DNA from 2 places in the Bacillus sp. Marseille-Q1617 genome. Region 2 is predicted to be linked to the other one. Evidence: predicted binding sites of a transcription regulator. Region 2 holds the regulator's gene; the other holds the start of a gene.
What was found. The regulator NrdR, encoded in region 2, represses ribonucleotide reductase genes. The targets are predictions, from matches to a motif close to AACACNATATATNGTGTT.
Positions count from the first base shown of each region.

Region 1 (8,137 bases), 310 kb from region 2:
TATTACGACGGAGCGAACTTGAATGCGGTATTATCGAAGGCAAGACCTGGAGATATGGGCTTTGACGTGGTTCATCTGAATCTTCATAAGACCTTTACGGGACCACACGGCGGAGGAGGACCGGGAAGCGGGCCGGTCGGAGTGAAAGAAGACCTGATCCGTTATCTGCCTAAACCGGTTCTTGTGAAAAACGGCGATCAGTTTGAATTTGATTACAATCGACCGGATTCAATCGGCCGTGTCAAACCTTATTACGGAAACTTTGGCATCAATGTCCGTGCCTATACGTATATCCGCACGATGGGACCTGACGGTTTAAAGGCGGTAACAGAAAATGCCGTCCTTAATGCAAACTATATGATGAGAAGATTGGCGCCTCATTTTGATCTTCCATATGACCGTCACTGCAAACATGAATTCGTCATCAGCGGTAAGCGCCAGAAAAAGCTTGGCGTCCGCACTCTCGATATTGCGAAACGACTGCTTGACTTCGGTTATCATCCGCCAACGATCTACTTCCCGTTGAATGTAGAGGAATGCATGATGATCGAACCGACTGAAACAGAATCCAAAGAAACACTCGATTCATTCATCGATGCCATGATTCAAATCGCAAAAGAGGCAGAAGAAACACCTGAAATCGTCCAAGAGGCACCTCATACAACTGTGGTCAAACGAATGGACGAAACCCTTGCAGCAAGAAAACCGATCCTGCGATACACTCCAGAACCGGCGCAGTAACCCTTTAATGCACCGAGGGACGGGCGTTTAGCGCAGTAACGTATGAAACAAAAAAAGGATTGCCGTCCCGGCAATCCTTTTTGCATTAATAAAAAAGTCTACCTGTTCTTTGAGAACTGGTTGCAGCTACAGCGGGTAGAGACCCGGGGTCATAAGCCAAAAACCCCAAAAAGGCAAAGAACGCCTTTCCGGGGTTTCCGTTTTATGCTTGTCGTCTCTAAACGAGCCGCCGCCGCTTTTCTTATTTTTTATGCTTGATTTTACCTGTCCACTTTTTGAATCCGCCCTGCAGCTGGTGAAGATCACGGTAGCCTTTGCGACGAAGCATCTGTGCTGCACGTGCACTTCTCATGCCGCTTTGGCAGTATAAGTATACAGGCTGATCGTTGCGGATTTCTTTCTGCCTCATTTTCATTTGGGAAAGAGGGATATTGCGGGCCCCTAGGATATGACCATTGTCAAACTCATTGGATTCGCGCACATCGATCAACTGAGCTTTCCGGTAACCGGCTTTAAACTCTTCCTCTGTCAATGTGTTGACCACTCTTTTTTGATTGAAGTACGTAAAAAGGGAATATGCGATAATTCCTCCAAGTACAACTAATAGAATAAATAAACCATCCATCTTGCTTTCATGCTCCTTTCTGCAAATGCACTATCTCCTATTATATTCATGATTTCCCTTAGAATCAAAAGAAATTTACTATTTAAAGCAAAGACTTTCCAATCTGTTTTTCTTTGTTTTTGGTAGAGGATTTGGTAGACTAGTAACGGATTGAATACATAGTGTTTTTTAGAAGCTGATAATAAAAGAGGTATGTCATATGTCAAAAGAAACATGGAGATTCATCGACTCAGGCAATTGTTCCCCTTCTTATAACATGGCGCTTGATGAGGCGCTTCTTGATTGGCACAGTGAAGGAAAGATTCCTCCTACGATTCGTTTTTATGGTTGGGACCCGGCGACACTTTCTGTAGGATATTTCCAGAAAGTTGAAAAAGAAATCAACATGGATGCCGTGAATGAACATGGACTGGGCTTTGTAAGGCGCCCGACCGGAGGAAGGGGTGTCCTTCACGATGAGGAGCTCACTTACAGCGTCATTGTGTCTGAAGATCACCCTGAAATGCCTAAAACCGTCACGGAAGCATATAGAGTCATATCTGAAGGAATTCTAAAGGGATTCCAGGGTCTAGGACTCGAAGCATACTTTGCTGTCCCGAAAACAGCCGAAGAGAGGGAAGGACTGAAAAATCCACGGTCCGCCGTCTGCTTTGATGCACCGAGCTGGTATGAACTTGTAGTGGAAGGCAGGAAGGTTGCGGGCAGTGCACAGACTCGGCAAAAAGGGGTCATCCTTCAGCATGGATCCATCCTTTTGGATCTGGATGAAGATAAGCTCTTCAGTCTGTTTAAGTATCCTTCCGAGCGGGTAAAGGAGCGTATGCAAAAAGCTTTCAAGAGCAAAGCTGTGGCCATGAATGAGATTTCTTCCGAGAGAATCACGATGGACATGGCTAAAGAGGCATTCAAGAAAGGTTTTGAAGATGGGTTGAATATTCATCTCGAGCCATATGTCCTCTCAGAGGAAGAAACACAATATGTAGAAACCCTGGCCAAAACTCGATATGAATCCGATGCATGGAATTTTAAACGTTAAAAAATTTTGTTTGGAGGAAAGCGATGCTTGTCGCTTTTTTCCTATTTTACCAACTATTTTTGAAGGTGAAAGTTTAGCAACTCTCAAATTAATAGATTTCCGTTTGAAATAGGAATATTATCTATGAGATTCTCCGGATTTCTATTATTTTCTGCTTATTAGGAGTTTGACAAATATATAAAAATCTGACCTCAACACAATATATGGTGTGTCGAAAAATATATTACACACCATATATTGTGTTTATTTATTGATTTTGGAATGAGCCTGTGATAACGTATTAATTGTTAAAGTTAAACAAGCTAATAAATGATAAATGAAATATTCAAGGTAGAAGGAGCTGTCTATATGACTGTTGCGTCGAAGAAAACGATGAAATTGAACAAAGAAAGATTGAATCAGGATATCGGATTGTTCCCCCAAGTGCATCCTGTCACCCCGGAAATGAATACCACACATAAAGGTGTATCCCGACTGGTTATGATCGACCGCTATTCTTTCAAAGACACTGAGAAGATCACCCTATCAGCAGGCGACTTTGTCGTATTGACAATCAAGGAAGATCCAAAATTCCCTGCCAGGGGGCTGGGCTTCATTACAGCCATCGATTGGGAAAACAAAAAAGCGGATGTCTGGATTGAAGAGGAATACAGAAGTGCGATCGATAAAACGCATGAAATCGAAACGGGCGTAGTGACACGTACACTGGATGTCATTGAAAAACCATTGGAAGTCTACTATGAACAAATTGCAAAGCGAAACGCAACAGGCTTGGCAGAAGTAGAAAAAACTCCTGAAAAGAAACAAGAATGGTTTGAAAAGTTTTATCATGAGCTCGTCAATTTGCATTTCGTACCTGCAGGACGCGTTTTGTACGGAGCGGGTGCGGGGACGGACGTAACCTATTTCAACTGTTATGTGATGCCGTTTGTTCAGGATTCGCGAGAAGGGATTTCAGAGCACCGCAAGCAGGTAATGGAGATCATGAGCCGCGGCGGCGGTGTCGGAACGAATGGATCGACTCTAAGACCGCGCAACACGCTGGCAAAAGGAGTCAATGGTAAATCCTCGGGATCTGTATCCTGGCTGGATGATATCGCGAAACTGACTCATTTGGTCGAGCAGGGCGGATCAAGACGCGGGGCCCAAATGATCATGTTATCGGATTGGCACCCTGACATCATCGAATTCATCATCTCTAAAATGCAAAATCCACGGATTCTGCGTTATCTATTAGAAAATACTGAAGATGAAAATATCAAAAAAGCAGCAGAAGATAAATTGAAGTTCACTCCCCTGACAGAACATGAAGAAGCGATGTATCAGGGAATCATCAACTATAAACAGATTCCGGGCTACGGCGGTTTCAACGAGAAGATCATCAAGAATGCCGAGGAAAAGCTGCGGACGGGCGGTACATACAGTGTACACAACCCGGAATTCCTGACAGGCGCAAACATCTCCGTCTGCCTGACAAGTGATTTCATGGATGCTGTCGAAAAAGATGAAGAATATGAACTGCGATTCCCTGATGTAGAGAGCTATGATGCCGACCAAATGAAGTATTACAACGAAAATTGGCACGAAATCGGTGATGTCCGCGAATGGGAAAAGCTCGGCTACAAGGTAAGGACATACAAGAAAATCAAGGCGAAAGAACTTTGGAACCTTGTCAATGTTTGTGCAACATACTCTGCAGAACCGGGAATCTTCTTTATTGATAATGCGAATGATATGACCAATGCGAAAGCATACGGTCAGAAGGTTGTCGCAACAAACCCATGTGGAGAACAACCCCTTGCACCATTTTCCGTCTGCAACTTGGCAGCCGTTAACCTGGCTCGATTCGCAGACAAAGAAACGAAGACCGTCGATTTTGAAAAATTGAAAAAAACCGTTGAAGTCGGTGTGCGCATGCAGGATAACGTCATCGATGCAACGCCGTACTTCCTGGAAGAAAACAAGAAGCAGGCGCTCGGTGAACGCCGTGTCGGTTTGGGTGTCATGGGTCTTGCGGACCTTCTTATCTATTGTGAAAAGGAATACGGGTCCGAAGAAGGTAACAAGCTTGTGGATGAGGTGTTCGAAGTCATCGCTACAACTGCTTACCGCGCTTCCGTTGAACTTTCGAAGGAAAAAGGAAGTTTTCCATTCCTGACAGGTGAAACGGAAGAGGAGACCGAGAGACTGAGGAAAGCCTTCACCAATACTGGCTTCATGAAAAAGATGCCTGAGGATGTAAGGGAAGACATCCTGTCTCACGGTATCCGAAACTCTCACTTACTGACGGTAGCGCCTACTGGATCTACGGGAACGATGGTGGGGGTATCAACCGGGCTTGAACCTTACTTCTCGTTCACCTACTACAGAAGCGGACGACTTGGCAAGTTCATTGAAGTAAAAGCGGATATCGTGGAAGATTATCTGAAGCGCAATCCTGATGCTGATGCAAACGACCTGCCTGAATGGTTCATTTCATCAATGAACCTTGCTCCGGAAGCACATGCCGATGTACAGTGCGTCATCCAGAACTGGATCGACAGCTCCATTTCCAAAACAGTTAATGCACCAAGAGGATATACTGTAGAAGAAGTACAAAAAGTGTATGAACGCCTGTACAAAGGTGGAGCGAAAGGCGGTACCGTTTATGTCGATGGAAGCCGTGATTCACAGGTGTTAACGCTGAAGGCAGAAGAAAACAGCTTTGACGAAGATGACGTTCAAGAAGAAGTAAAAACAGAAAACAAACCAATCGTGCTGCTGGATACCATCCAGGACGTACGTTCAACAGATGTAACGATAGGATCTGAAGTGGGGAATACATGCCCTGTCTGCCGTAAAGGTACCGTAAAAGACATGGGCGGATGCAATACATGTACCAACTGTGGTGCACAGCTTAAATGCGGATTATAAGCTTATTTTGAAAAAGAAGGGGACTATGTTCCTCTTCTTTTTTTGTGCGTGGATTCCGGCGGGCCCTTCTGCTTTTCTAGTGTCCAGCTGCAGCGGCTAGGCCCTCGAGGTCATAAGCTAAATTGGCCAAGAAGGCAAAAAGCGCCTTCACGGCCAATCCATCTTATGCTTGTCGGGCCTGAACGAGCCGCCTCCGCTTTTCTAGTGTCCAGCTGCAGGGCTTAGAGGCACATGTCATAAGCCAAATCGACCAAGAAGGCAAAGAGCGCCTTCATGGCCGATTCGTCTTATGCCACACGCCTCTACCAAAGCCCTTCTGCTTTTCTTGTTCTATTTTCAACTTTTTAAAATTAAAGATGTATAAAGAGCTTTGAAGGAGTGGAGCCTGTGGACATCGATGGAGTATTTTCTGGCGGAGGGGTAAAAGGGCTCGCCTTGATAGGTGCTTACCAAGCAATTGAAGAAAGAGGATTAAGAATCAAGAGGGTTGCAGGAACCAGTGCCGGCGCCATTGTGGCAGCTTTTATTGCAGCTGGGTACTCAAGCAGTGAGCTGAAAGATATTATGGAAGAAATGGATATCAAGAAGTTATTGGATACCAATGCATTCGTCTCGCTTCCCTTTATTAAGTGGTTCAGGATTTATTATCGGTTAGGATTGTACAAGGGAATAGCTCTTGAGAATTGGATCGAACAAAAACTTAAAGCACGGGGGATTTACACGTTCGCGGATCTTCCTGAAAAATCCTTGAGAGTCATCGCTTCCGATTTATCGAACGGGAGACTTCTTGTATTGCCTGATGATTTGGAGAAGTACGGAATTTCGCCAAAGACATTTCCGGTTGCACGAGCCATCCGGATGAGTGCAAGTCTCCCGTACTTTTTTGAGCCTGTGAAACTGCGTTCGCTCGAGGGCACCAGTTTACTTGTGGACGGAGGTGTCCTCAGTAACTTTCCGATGTGGCTGTTTGACAGGGAGAATATAAAAAAGGTTCGGCCGGTCATTGGGGTGAAGTTAAGTCATAATTCAATCGAGCGGCCGAAAAATAAAATCAAAAATGCAATCGAGTTGTACAATGCTCTTTTCCAGACAATGAAAGACGCTCATGATTCGCGCTATATTTCAAGAAAGCATGAGAAGAATATCATTTTTATACCGACTGAAGGGGTGCAGACGACTGAATTTGAATTATCGAAAGAAAAAAGGAGTGAGTTGTTTCAAATGGGGAAATTTCAGGGAGAACTTTTTCTGAAACAATGGACGTATTAGGGTTTTGTGCAAAAAACAATCGGGCACTCATTTTAAAAGGAGGCCCGATTGTTTTTTTTATTCTTTTTTCCTTCTATGACCGTTAAGTTAGCACTGGATTTTTTACGGTGGGAACGCTTTTTTGAAAGCGGAGAGACAGTGGGTTTTTGTGTCTTAGCGGTCGATTTTTTCTTCAGTCTCTTTTTTGATTGTTTGGCTGCTTTAAGAAACGCTCTTTGTTCGTTGCTTCCAGCACCGCGTCTATTACTGAACCATCTGCGGTAAATAAAGTATATGACGCCTATGACGGCTGCAGTGACGAGTATTTTTCGAAGAAGTCCGAGGGGATTTCCAATCAGCCACGATCCCAATCCTACAATCGCTAATACAACCAGGGTGAATACCAAGATATTGCGAGCGTTCAACAAAGCCACCTCCTTACGATTCAATCGTTCTTTAAACTTTTATATTATTATTATTTTAGACAATTTATATTCATTTTAATCGTCGGTTTGGATAGTTTTTCGGGTGTGGGGATTCAAGGGTTACAGTAAACATATTCACTTTATCCGAGTCCGATAAACATGGAAAAGATGTATGTAATATAAACATCCTTATATTCTATTTTACTAAAAATTCTCAAAAAGAGCCAGACTGCGGATTCGAAATTTAAAAAATGAAATTTTGCATCATAAGGAATTATTATGCAAAGTGTTTCGGTGAATGGGACATACTATGAGCGGAGGTGTTCAAGATGTCCGAAGATAAAAATCAACCGGAAAGAGTGAAAGGTGACCAATCCAATCCTGAACTGGAGCAGAATAAAAGTGAACAACCAATGTCGTTCATTGGAATGGTGATGGTGACGGGTTTTATTGGGGGATTATTATGGAGTGCGATTGCGTATCTTTGTTATTATTTTTCCTTTACCAAAATCGAACCTAATATTATTTTCGAGCCTTGGGCGGTTGGGGATTGGAAGGATCGCTGGATCGGAATTGCTTTATCCATCTTAGCCTACGGCATCATATCCGTAGGAGCAGCTCTGGTTTATTATGGGGTCCTGAGAAAATTTAAGTCCATGTGGGTAGGCGCAGGGTATGGGGTCGTATTGTTTTTAGCCGTATTCTTACTGTTGAAACCCCTGTTCCCCAGCATGAAGTCCTTGACGGCAATCGATTATCATACTTTGATCACAACAGTGTGTATCTATATCCTATATGGAGTGTTCGTCGGATATTCGATATCGTATGAAGAAAATGAGCTGCGGCATCAGGAACAAAAGGAAAAGAGCGGGGAAGTAGTATCATGACCTTCTTGTTATCAGATAATTTAGTAGGTATAGGTAAAAGGTTTATGTTAGAATGTTCATGTTGAACATTCTATTTTTTTAGGGGTTATCTATGAAAAAAATATTGTTACTAAACGGCCCTAATTTAAACAGGTTAGGAAAACGTGAACCTGAAATCTATGGGCACACCACACTTCAGGAGCTAGAAGAGAAACTGAAGGAACAGGCAAAGGAAAAAGGCTATCAGTTACGAACCGCTCAATCGAATCACGAGGGGGAAATG
Region 1 is NZ_CAHJXM010000003.1:323,563-331,699, forward strand. Features, by position in the region: gene gcvPB (aminomethyl-transferring glycine dehydrogenase subunit GcvPB) at 1-741, shown strand, start outside; gene HWX64_RS18885 (rhodanese-like domain-containing protein) at 983-1,366, opposite strand; gene HWX64_RS18890 (biotin/lipoate A/B protein ligase family protein) at 1,566-2,402, shown strand; gene HWX64_RS18895 (vitamin B12-dependent ribonucleotide reductase) at 2,751-5,315, shown strand; gene HWX64_RS18900 (patatin-like phospholipase family protein) at 5,703-6,584, shown strand; gene HWX64_RS18905 (SA1362 family protein) at 6,617-6,988, opposite strand; gene HWX64_RS18910 (YqhR family membrane protein) at 7,318-7,875, shown strand; gene aroQ (type II 3-dehydroquinate dehydratase) at 7,967-8,137, shown strand, end outside.
Region 1: the regulator NrdR is predicted to act here: its motif matches at 2,596-2,613, upstream of HWX64_RS18895 (vitamin B12-dependent ribonucleotide reductase).

Region 2 (8,137 bases):
CCAGTCGGTATTGGTGGGCCTAGGGAATATTTACGTGGATGAGGCATTGTTCCGTGCGGGGATTCATCCCGATCGAAAAGCAAAATCGCTTAAGAAAAAAGAAGTGACTGAGTTACACCGCTGCATCATAGAGACGCTCAAGGAAGCTGTCGAGATGGGCGGCAGCACGATCAGGTCGTATGTGAATTCACAGGGACAAATGGGGATGTTTCAGCAAAACTTGTTTGTATACAGCCGAAAAGACGAGGAATGCAGAGTTTGCGGCACTCCCATTGAAAAGAAAGTGTCAGCGGGCAGAGGGACACACTATTGTCCCCGCTGCCAGCAAGCTAAATAAGCCTAAAGACATTTAACATCTGATAAGCCCTTGCCATATAGTATTGTAATGATTTTTGGGAGGGCTTTTAGATGACTGAAACATTCTCCTTGTTACTGCTTGCATTTGCTGTAAGTCTTGATAGCTTTAGCACCGGTTTAACGTACGGATTACGAAAAGTGAAAATTCCTTTAAAATCAATCAGTATCATCTCCATCTGTTCGGCAAGTTCCCTTCTGGCGGCCATGATGGTGGGCAGGGCCATTCAATCATTCATTACCCCGGTTTGGGCCGGCAGAATAGGCGGGCTCATCCTTGTCGCGATTGGAGTAGCTGTCCTGTATCAGTTTTTCAGACCGCAAAAAGATTTTGAACATCACCCTTCGGAAGAGAAAACACTGATCAATTTTGAAATCAAGTCCATCGGATTGGTCATTCAAATTCTGAGAAGGCCATTGACAGCGGACTTTGACCGTTCAGGGACGATTACCGGAATCGAAGCATTCATGCTCGGGATCGCACTCTCACTGGATGCATTCGGAGCTGGAATCGGAGCGGCTCTATTGGATTTCTCCCCTCTTGTATTAGCCGTGGCGATTCTTTGCATGAGCTTTATTTTCTTATCTTCAGGCTTGAGAATGGGGCAGTTCTTTTCCCATATAAAGTGGGTCCAACGGGTCTCTTTCCTGCCGGGTGTTTTATTGATACTTATAGGGATTTTACGTTTTTAAGAGAATAGGAAGTGTAGCAATCATGGCAATCATTATAGGTTTAACAGGCGGGATCGCGAGCGGCAAGAGTACCGTATCAAGTATGCTCAAAGAAAACGGGTACACAGTGATCGATGCCGACCTTGCCGCCCGCAAGGTGGTCGAGGTCGGGCAGCCGGCGTACCTCGCGATCATCGAAGAATTCGGGAAAAGCATTCTTCACAAAGAAGACGAAACAATCGACCGTGCAACACTTGGCGATATCGTCTTTCATAATGAAGAAATGAGAAGAAAACTGAATGGAATCGTCCATCCAGCAGTACGCGGCATGATGCTCTCAGAAAAGGATCAGGCCATCGAGTCAGGAAAACATACCATCATCATGGATATTCCACTTCTATATGAAAGTGACCTGACATGGATGGTGGATCGAACGATCGTCGTATATGTAAATGAAGAAACCCAATTATCGAGGCTGATGAAACGAAACCAATTCACCGAACAAGAAGCATCATCCCGAATCGCTTCCCAATTCCCGCTCAAAGACAAAGTAGGTCTCGCCGACGCCGTCATAGACAACAACGGAACAATAGAAGAAACCGAAAGGCAGCTCGAGAAGGTTATAAATGATTGGGATTTGAGACCATAATACTTAACGTTAAACCGATGGGTTAATCCTGTCGGTTTTTGTTTTGTATTTTGTTTTTCAAATAAAGTTTCTTATCATTGTAACTAGTTCCAGCTGTTGATTGGATTGGGAGACGAAGACTCCTATCAGAAAATCGAAAGGGCTTTGAAGAGAGGCGTGCTGCATAAGACGGATCGGCCTGAAAGGCGCTCTTTGCCTTCTTGGTCGGTTTGGCTTATGACATGTGCCTCTAAGCCCTGCAGCTGGACAGTTCCTTTCCTGGGAATAAGGAAAGGAGGCCCCACGCTCGCCCGCGGAAAGCGAAGTCTTCCACGGAAATCAACAGCGGTATTGAAGTGGTATTTATTATCGTAAACGTCATTTTTCAATAGAAAACGGAATATATATTTGTCAGAATAATAAAACATTTAAAATCCGCAAATTACTTATTAACTATTTCTCTAAATATGTTATACTATTTTTAGTTAATAAACATATAAGTATAACATTAATATAGAGGGGAGCCGGATTTATGAAGGCGAAAATTGCGATTAACGGTTTTGGACGTATTGGAAGAATGGTTTTCAGAAAAGCGATTTTGGAAGAAAACTTAGAGGTTGTAGCGATTAACGCAAGTTACCCGGCTGCAACACTGGCTCATTTGATTAAGTATGACACAAATCATGGCACGTTCGATGCAGAAGTACTGACAGAAGACGATGCCATCATCGTAAATGGAAAGAAAGTTCAACTATTAAGTAATCGTGATCCAAAGGCATTACCGTGGAATGAACTGGGCATCGATATTGTCATCGAAGCAACCGGGAAATTCAATTCCAAGGATAAAGCAAGTCTTCACCTGGAAGCCGGCGCTAAAAAAGTGATCCTTACAGCTCCAGGAAAAGATGAAGATGTTACGATTGTCATGGGAGTAAATGAAAGCGCATTAAATATTGAAGAGCATTCAATCATTTCCAATGCATCGTGTACCACTAACTGCCTGGCTCCGGTAGCAAAGGTACTGGATGAGCAATTTGGAATTGAAAATGGATTGATGACAACCGTTCACGCATATACAAATGATCAGAAAAATATCGATAATCCACATAAAGATCTGCGTAGAGCAAGAGCTTGCGGACAATCAATCATTCCTACTACCACAGGAGCTGCAAAAGCATTATCGCTCGTGCTTCCTCAATTACAAGGAAAGCTGCACGGGATGGCTCTCCGTGTCCCTACTCCGAATGTGTCACTTGTTGACCTTGTAGTGGATGTGAAAAGAGATGTGACAGCAGAAGAAATCAACGAAGCATTTATCACAGCATCACTAGGTTCCCTGCAAGGAATCTTGGAATACACGACTGAACCATTAGTATCCATTGACTTCAATACTAACCCGCACTCTGCCATCATTGACGGATTATCGACGATGGTGATGGGCGACCGCAAAGTGAAGGTTCTTGCATGGTACGACAACGAGTGGGGCTATTCCTGCCGCGTCGTAGACCTCGCTAAATATGTGGCATCAAAAATGGATGTCAAAACTGAAGTGAATGTTTGAAAGAACCAAGAAAAACAATAAGTAAAATCACTCGAACGTCCTCCCGGGGGCGTTCTTTTCTTTTGATTAGCTATTTCCATTTATGTTTTGAAATGACCAAAATATTTAGAGTTAGCATTTATAAAAGGTTAATGGATTTAGGTGGTTCCAGCGGTTGATTGGAGTGCAAGACGAAGACTCCTGCGGGACAAGCGAGACAGGTGAGACCCCGCAGGAGCGCAGCGACGAGGAGGCTCACCGGCCGCCAGCGGAAAGCGAAGTCTTGCACGGAAATCAAAAGCGGCGGAAAAGGTTCCAAAAAAGTTTTAATAAATTTATTGCAAAAGAATATTAAACAAAGTATACTATTTTTCGTGAACTTCTTAATGGCAGATGAATACTGATTTAGCTACTTAAAGGGTTAGGACCTCTTCGGACTAACTTTCCCCCGTGGTAGTTAAGATTTTGCTGAGGGATTCGTTCATTTTGACGAAAAAAACTATGTCAAAGGGGGAAACGATCAATGGAAACAATGGGTCGTCATGTAATCGCAGAACTATGGGGCTGTGATTTCGAAAAGCTAAACGATGTTGTAGGAATCGAAAAAACGTTTGTAGATGCTGCACTTAAATCAGGTGCTGAAATCCGTGAGGTAGCCTTTCATAAATTTGCTCCTCAAGGTGTGAGCGGTGTTGTGATCATTTCTGAATCACACTTAACCATCCACAGCTTTCCTGAACATGGTTATGCAAGTATTGATGTTTATACGTGCGGTGATTTAGACCCTAATATTGCTGCTGAATATATTGCAGAAGCTCTTGGCGCAGATACTCGTGAAACAATCGAGCTGCCTCGGGGAATGGGTCCTGTTCAAGTGAAAAAATCACAGGCTCAAGCACTTTAATAGCGATAACGTAAAGAGATGCATGATGGTGCATCTCTTTTTTGATGTATTCACACACATCCTTCAAAACCCTCAAAGCACCCCGCCTTTCACATCACCAATTTCCATCTCACCATTTTTCGTGTAAAATAAGGATAAATAAAGGGAGGCAGTTAAATGAGTGGATTGAAAACCCTGTTAAAAAGATTCCAATCAGAATGTGAAACATCCGATCAGCATGAAGATCCGGAATTACGTTCACACTATTATAAATCAATGCATGGCGCTGCATATAATGCTGTTCTTGACTTATTTTCTTCTTCAGAGTACGAGGTCATTTCAGAATCAAAAGAACGAGGAGAAATCACGGTCCGTAAAAACGGGACTCCGCGTCTTTTTATCGTCGCAACCGTCATCACTGTCCGGCCCCTTGAAACAGCAGTCGACTTCAAGGTGAGTGCGGATAAGGGAAAGATTTTTGGTACATATACGGTATTGAAAGCCCAAATCAGACATTATTACGGAAGACTGAACAGTCATTTGACAAAGGTAAAATAACGGTAATACCGTCATTTGCTTGTTTAAATGGCAGCTTTTTAATAAGATAAAAGTAATAGTTTGTTAAAACGGAGCTGATATTATGAAATGCCCGTCATGCCAGCATAATGGGACCCGTGTTGTCGATTCCCGTCCCGCTGACGAAGGACGCTCGATCAGAAGACGAAGAGAATGCGAAGACTGTAATTTCCGGTTTACGACATTTGAAAAAGTGGAAGAGCTTCCGTTGATTGTCGTAAAAAAAGAAGGCGTTCGCGAGGAGTTCAGCCGCGAAAAGATTCTCAGGGGATTAATCAAGGCTTGTGAAAAGAGGCCTGTACCTCTGGAGAGCTTGGAGAAAATCTCGATGAATATTGAGAAGGAGCTCAGAAACCAGGGAACGTCCGAAGTGGAATCTGTCAAAATCGGCGAAATGGTGATGGATGAGCTTGCAAAAGTCGATGAAGTGGCGTATGTGCGTTTTGCATCTGTTTATCGACAATTCAAGGACATCAACGTATTTATAGATGAATTAAAAGAGTTAATAAAAAAAGAGTAAAGTGGTGAGCTGAAGAGTCGTTCTTTAGCTCTTTTTCTCTTATTCTTTGGCTCTTTTACATACACTTATTATTTTGAAAGGTAGAATCAGATGATGAAGAAGCATTGGAATGAAATACAGCCGATCGATCACTACACCGTAGCGACAAATGGAATGCTTCAGGACTATGACCGGAAGATTGTCACGTTTCTTTATCAGCCGTTAATCGGTGCAGCCCCCTACAGCCTGTTCATGAGTCTGTGGGGTGAGGTAGAGGAAAATAGGCTGTGGTCCATGGAATCTGCTCATTATCATTTAATGAACGTTCTATCCGTGAATCTCCAGGAAGTATATGAGGCAAGGCTGAAGCTGGAGGGTATCGGTCTTTTAAAGGTATATGAGAAAAAAAGCGGCGGGGAGCGCAGATTTGTGTATGAATTGCAGAGACCGCTATCACCCCAGGAGTTCTTTCATGATGGAATGCTGAATGTGTATCTTTATCAAAAAATCGGCAGAACCCATTATATGCGTTTAAAGAACTTCTTTACCGATCAGACTGTCGAAAAGGATCAATACAGTGAGATCACCCGTTCATTTCAGGATGTTTTCACTTCAGAACAAAATATAAATTTCCTTCAGCATGATGCAAATGCGGATGCTGAAACTGACTCAAGCAGGCAGTTCATACAATATCAGGAAGGATCCGGGCTGCCGCTGGATGAGGTGGATTTTGATTTTCAATTACTGCTCTCGGGCCTTTCAGAAGCAATGGTACCGAGAAAGGCTTTTACTGTGAAGGTTAAAGAAACGGTCATTAAGCTAAGTTATTTATACGGGATCGATCCAATTCAAATGAAGAACCTTGTATTAAGCTCCATGGATTCGGAAGATGAAATTGACCTCGAAATGTTAAGAAAAGCAGCGAGGGACTGGTATCAGCTTCAAACAGGGGATCAGCTTCCAGATTTGGCTGCACGCGTTTCGTCTGCAAGAGAGGTTAAAAAAACGGACAAGCCGCTTTCTAAGGAAGATGAGCTTCTCGAATATCTTGAAACGACTTCACCCAAGGATGTATTGGCCGATATTTCAAACGGAAGCAATCCTTCCAAGTCCGATCTTCAAGCAGTGGAAGAAGTATTGATGTCACAGAAACTACCGATCGGGGTCATGAATGTACTCATCCAGTATGTGTTGTTGAAAACTGATATGAAGCTCACCAAAGGGTATATGGAGAAAATTGCTTCACACTGGGCGCGCAAGAAAGTGACGACAGCCGGACAAGCAATGGAGCTCGCGAAAAGAGAGCATCAGCAATACCTTGAATGGGCACAGGGGAAAAAAGAAAACAAAACGAAGAGAAGAAAACCGATTCGTACAGAGAAGCTTCCTGAGTGGTTCCAGGAAGGGGGAAGCACGGGTGAAAAAACTGCTTCTTCGGACAATGATGATTACGATTTTGAAGCCGAAAAGAAAAAGCTTGAAGAAGAATTGAAAAAATTCAGGAAGTAGGTGAATGACAAGATGGAAAAAATCAATAATACGCTTAAAAAACTGGCGGCTTCGAGTTCATTTCAGCAGCGCTATGAAAAAATGAAAAAAGAAATCCTTGAAAATCAGGATGTGAGAGATTTCATCAGCAAGCATCGAGATCAAGTCACATCCGACATGGTGAATGAAAGTCTGATGAAACTGTATGAATACATTTCCCAAAGTAAGGAGTGCAGGGATTGTCCCTCTCTTCAGGAATGTAAAAATATGATGCAGGGCTATGATCCTCATCTCGTCATTCGTGGAAACACGATTGATATCGAATACCACCGGTGCCCGCGAAAAGTTGTGCACGATGAAAGAACAAGTTCTCAAAAACTGATAAAGAGTCTATATGTACCGAAAGATATTCTGCAAGCTTCATTTTCCACTCTCGATCTTGATTCGAAGAGCCGGCTGGAAGCCGTGCGGCTGGCGAAGAATTTCGTGGAAAATTATTCACCTGATGTGCGGTTGAAAGGGTATTATTTTTATGGAAAGTTCGGTGTAGGGAAATCCTATATCCTGGGTGCGATCGCAAATGAGCTCGCTCAGAATAAAGTGGCTTCCATGATTGTATATGTTCCCGAGTTCTTCCGTGAAATCAAGCAATCACTTGGAGATAACTCGCTTAACGAAAAACTTGAGGCAGTCAAAGCGGCACCTGTGTTGATGCTGGATGACATCGGAGCGGAAACCATGTCCAGCTGGGGCAGGGACGAAATCCTCGGGACCATCCTGCAGTACAGAATGCTTGAAAACTTGCCTACCTTCTTCACATCAAACTTCAACTTCGACGAGCTCACTCACCACTTGACCTACACACAACGTGGCGAAGAAGAGAAACTGAAAGCTGCTAGAATCATGGAAAGAATAAAATACCTCGCCAAACCCGTCCACATCGACGGCCGGAATAGAAGAGAATAGAATGGTTTAATAAAAGAAAAGGCGCGAGTAACGGGTTCTGTTTTAAGGTGAAAACTATAAAAAACAATGGAAAAAGGGTAGCAAATCGTCATGATTTTGCAGCCCTTTTTTTATTGGATATAACAAGATTTTGGATGCATAGGATACCTTAGCCTCTATAGAGTAACTAAATATATAAATAAGGGGAAATTTTCCCGTTAATCTGCTGAAACTCGCTTGGATAGGGGTAAATAAGGGGAAAATTTTCTTTTAATCTTGCACAGATCCCCAATTTTAATGTTTTTCAAGTAAATAGAAGTAAAACTTCCCTTTATTTTAACGGTTTTCAGTTCCATTTCTTCATTAAGGGAAATTTCTCCCCTTATTTAAACATCCAATGTCTCACGGGCTACCCGCGGAAAGCGAAGTCCTGCACGGAAATCAATAGCGGTGATAAAGAACAAAACTAATGCAATTAATTTCACAAACAAACTTCTAATTCATACAAGCCCCCCATATATATAAAGCAGGGATTCCGGCTTTAAGGAGGGG
Region 2 is NZ_CAHJXM010000003.1:14,747-22,883, forward strand. Features, by position in the region: gene mutM (DNA-formamidopyrimidine glycosylase) at 1-337, shown strand, start outside; gene ytaF (sporulation membrane protein YtaF) at 409-1,047, shown strand; gene coaE (dephospho-CoA kinase) at 1,070-1,675, shown strand; gene HWX64_RS17330 (glyceraldehyde-3-phosphate dehydrogenase) at 2,187-3,215, shown strand; gene speD (adenosylmethionine decarboxylase) at 3,718-4,098, shown strand; gene HWX64_RS17340 (cytosolic protein) at 4,255-4,635, shown strand; gene nrdR (transcriptional regulator NrdR) at 4,718-5,173, shown strand; gene HWX64_RS17350 (replication initiation and membrane attachment family protein) at 5,264-6,661, shown strand; gene dnaI (primosomal protein DnaI) at 6,674-7,606, shown strand.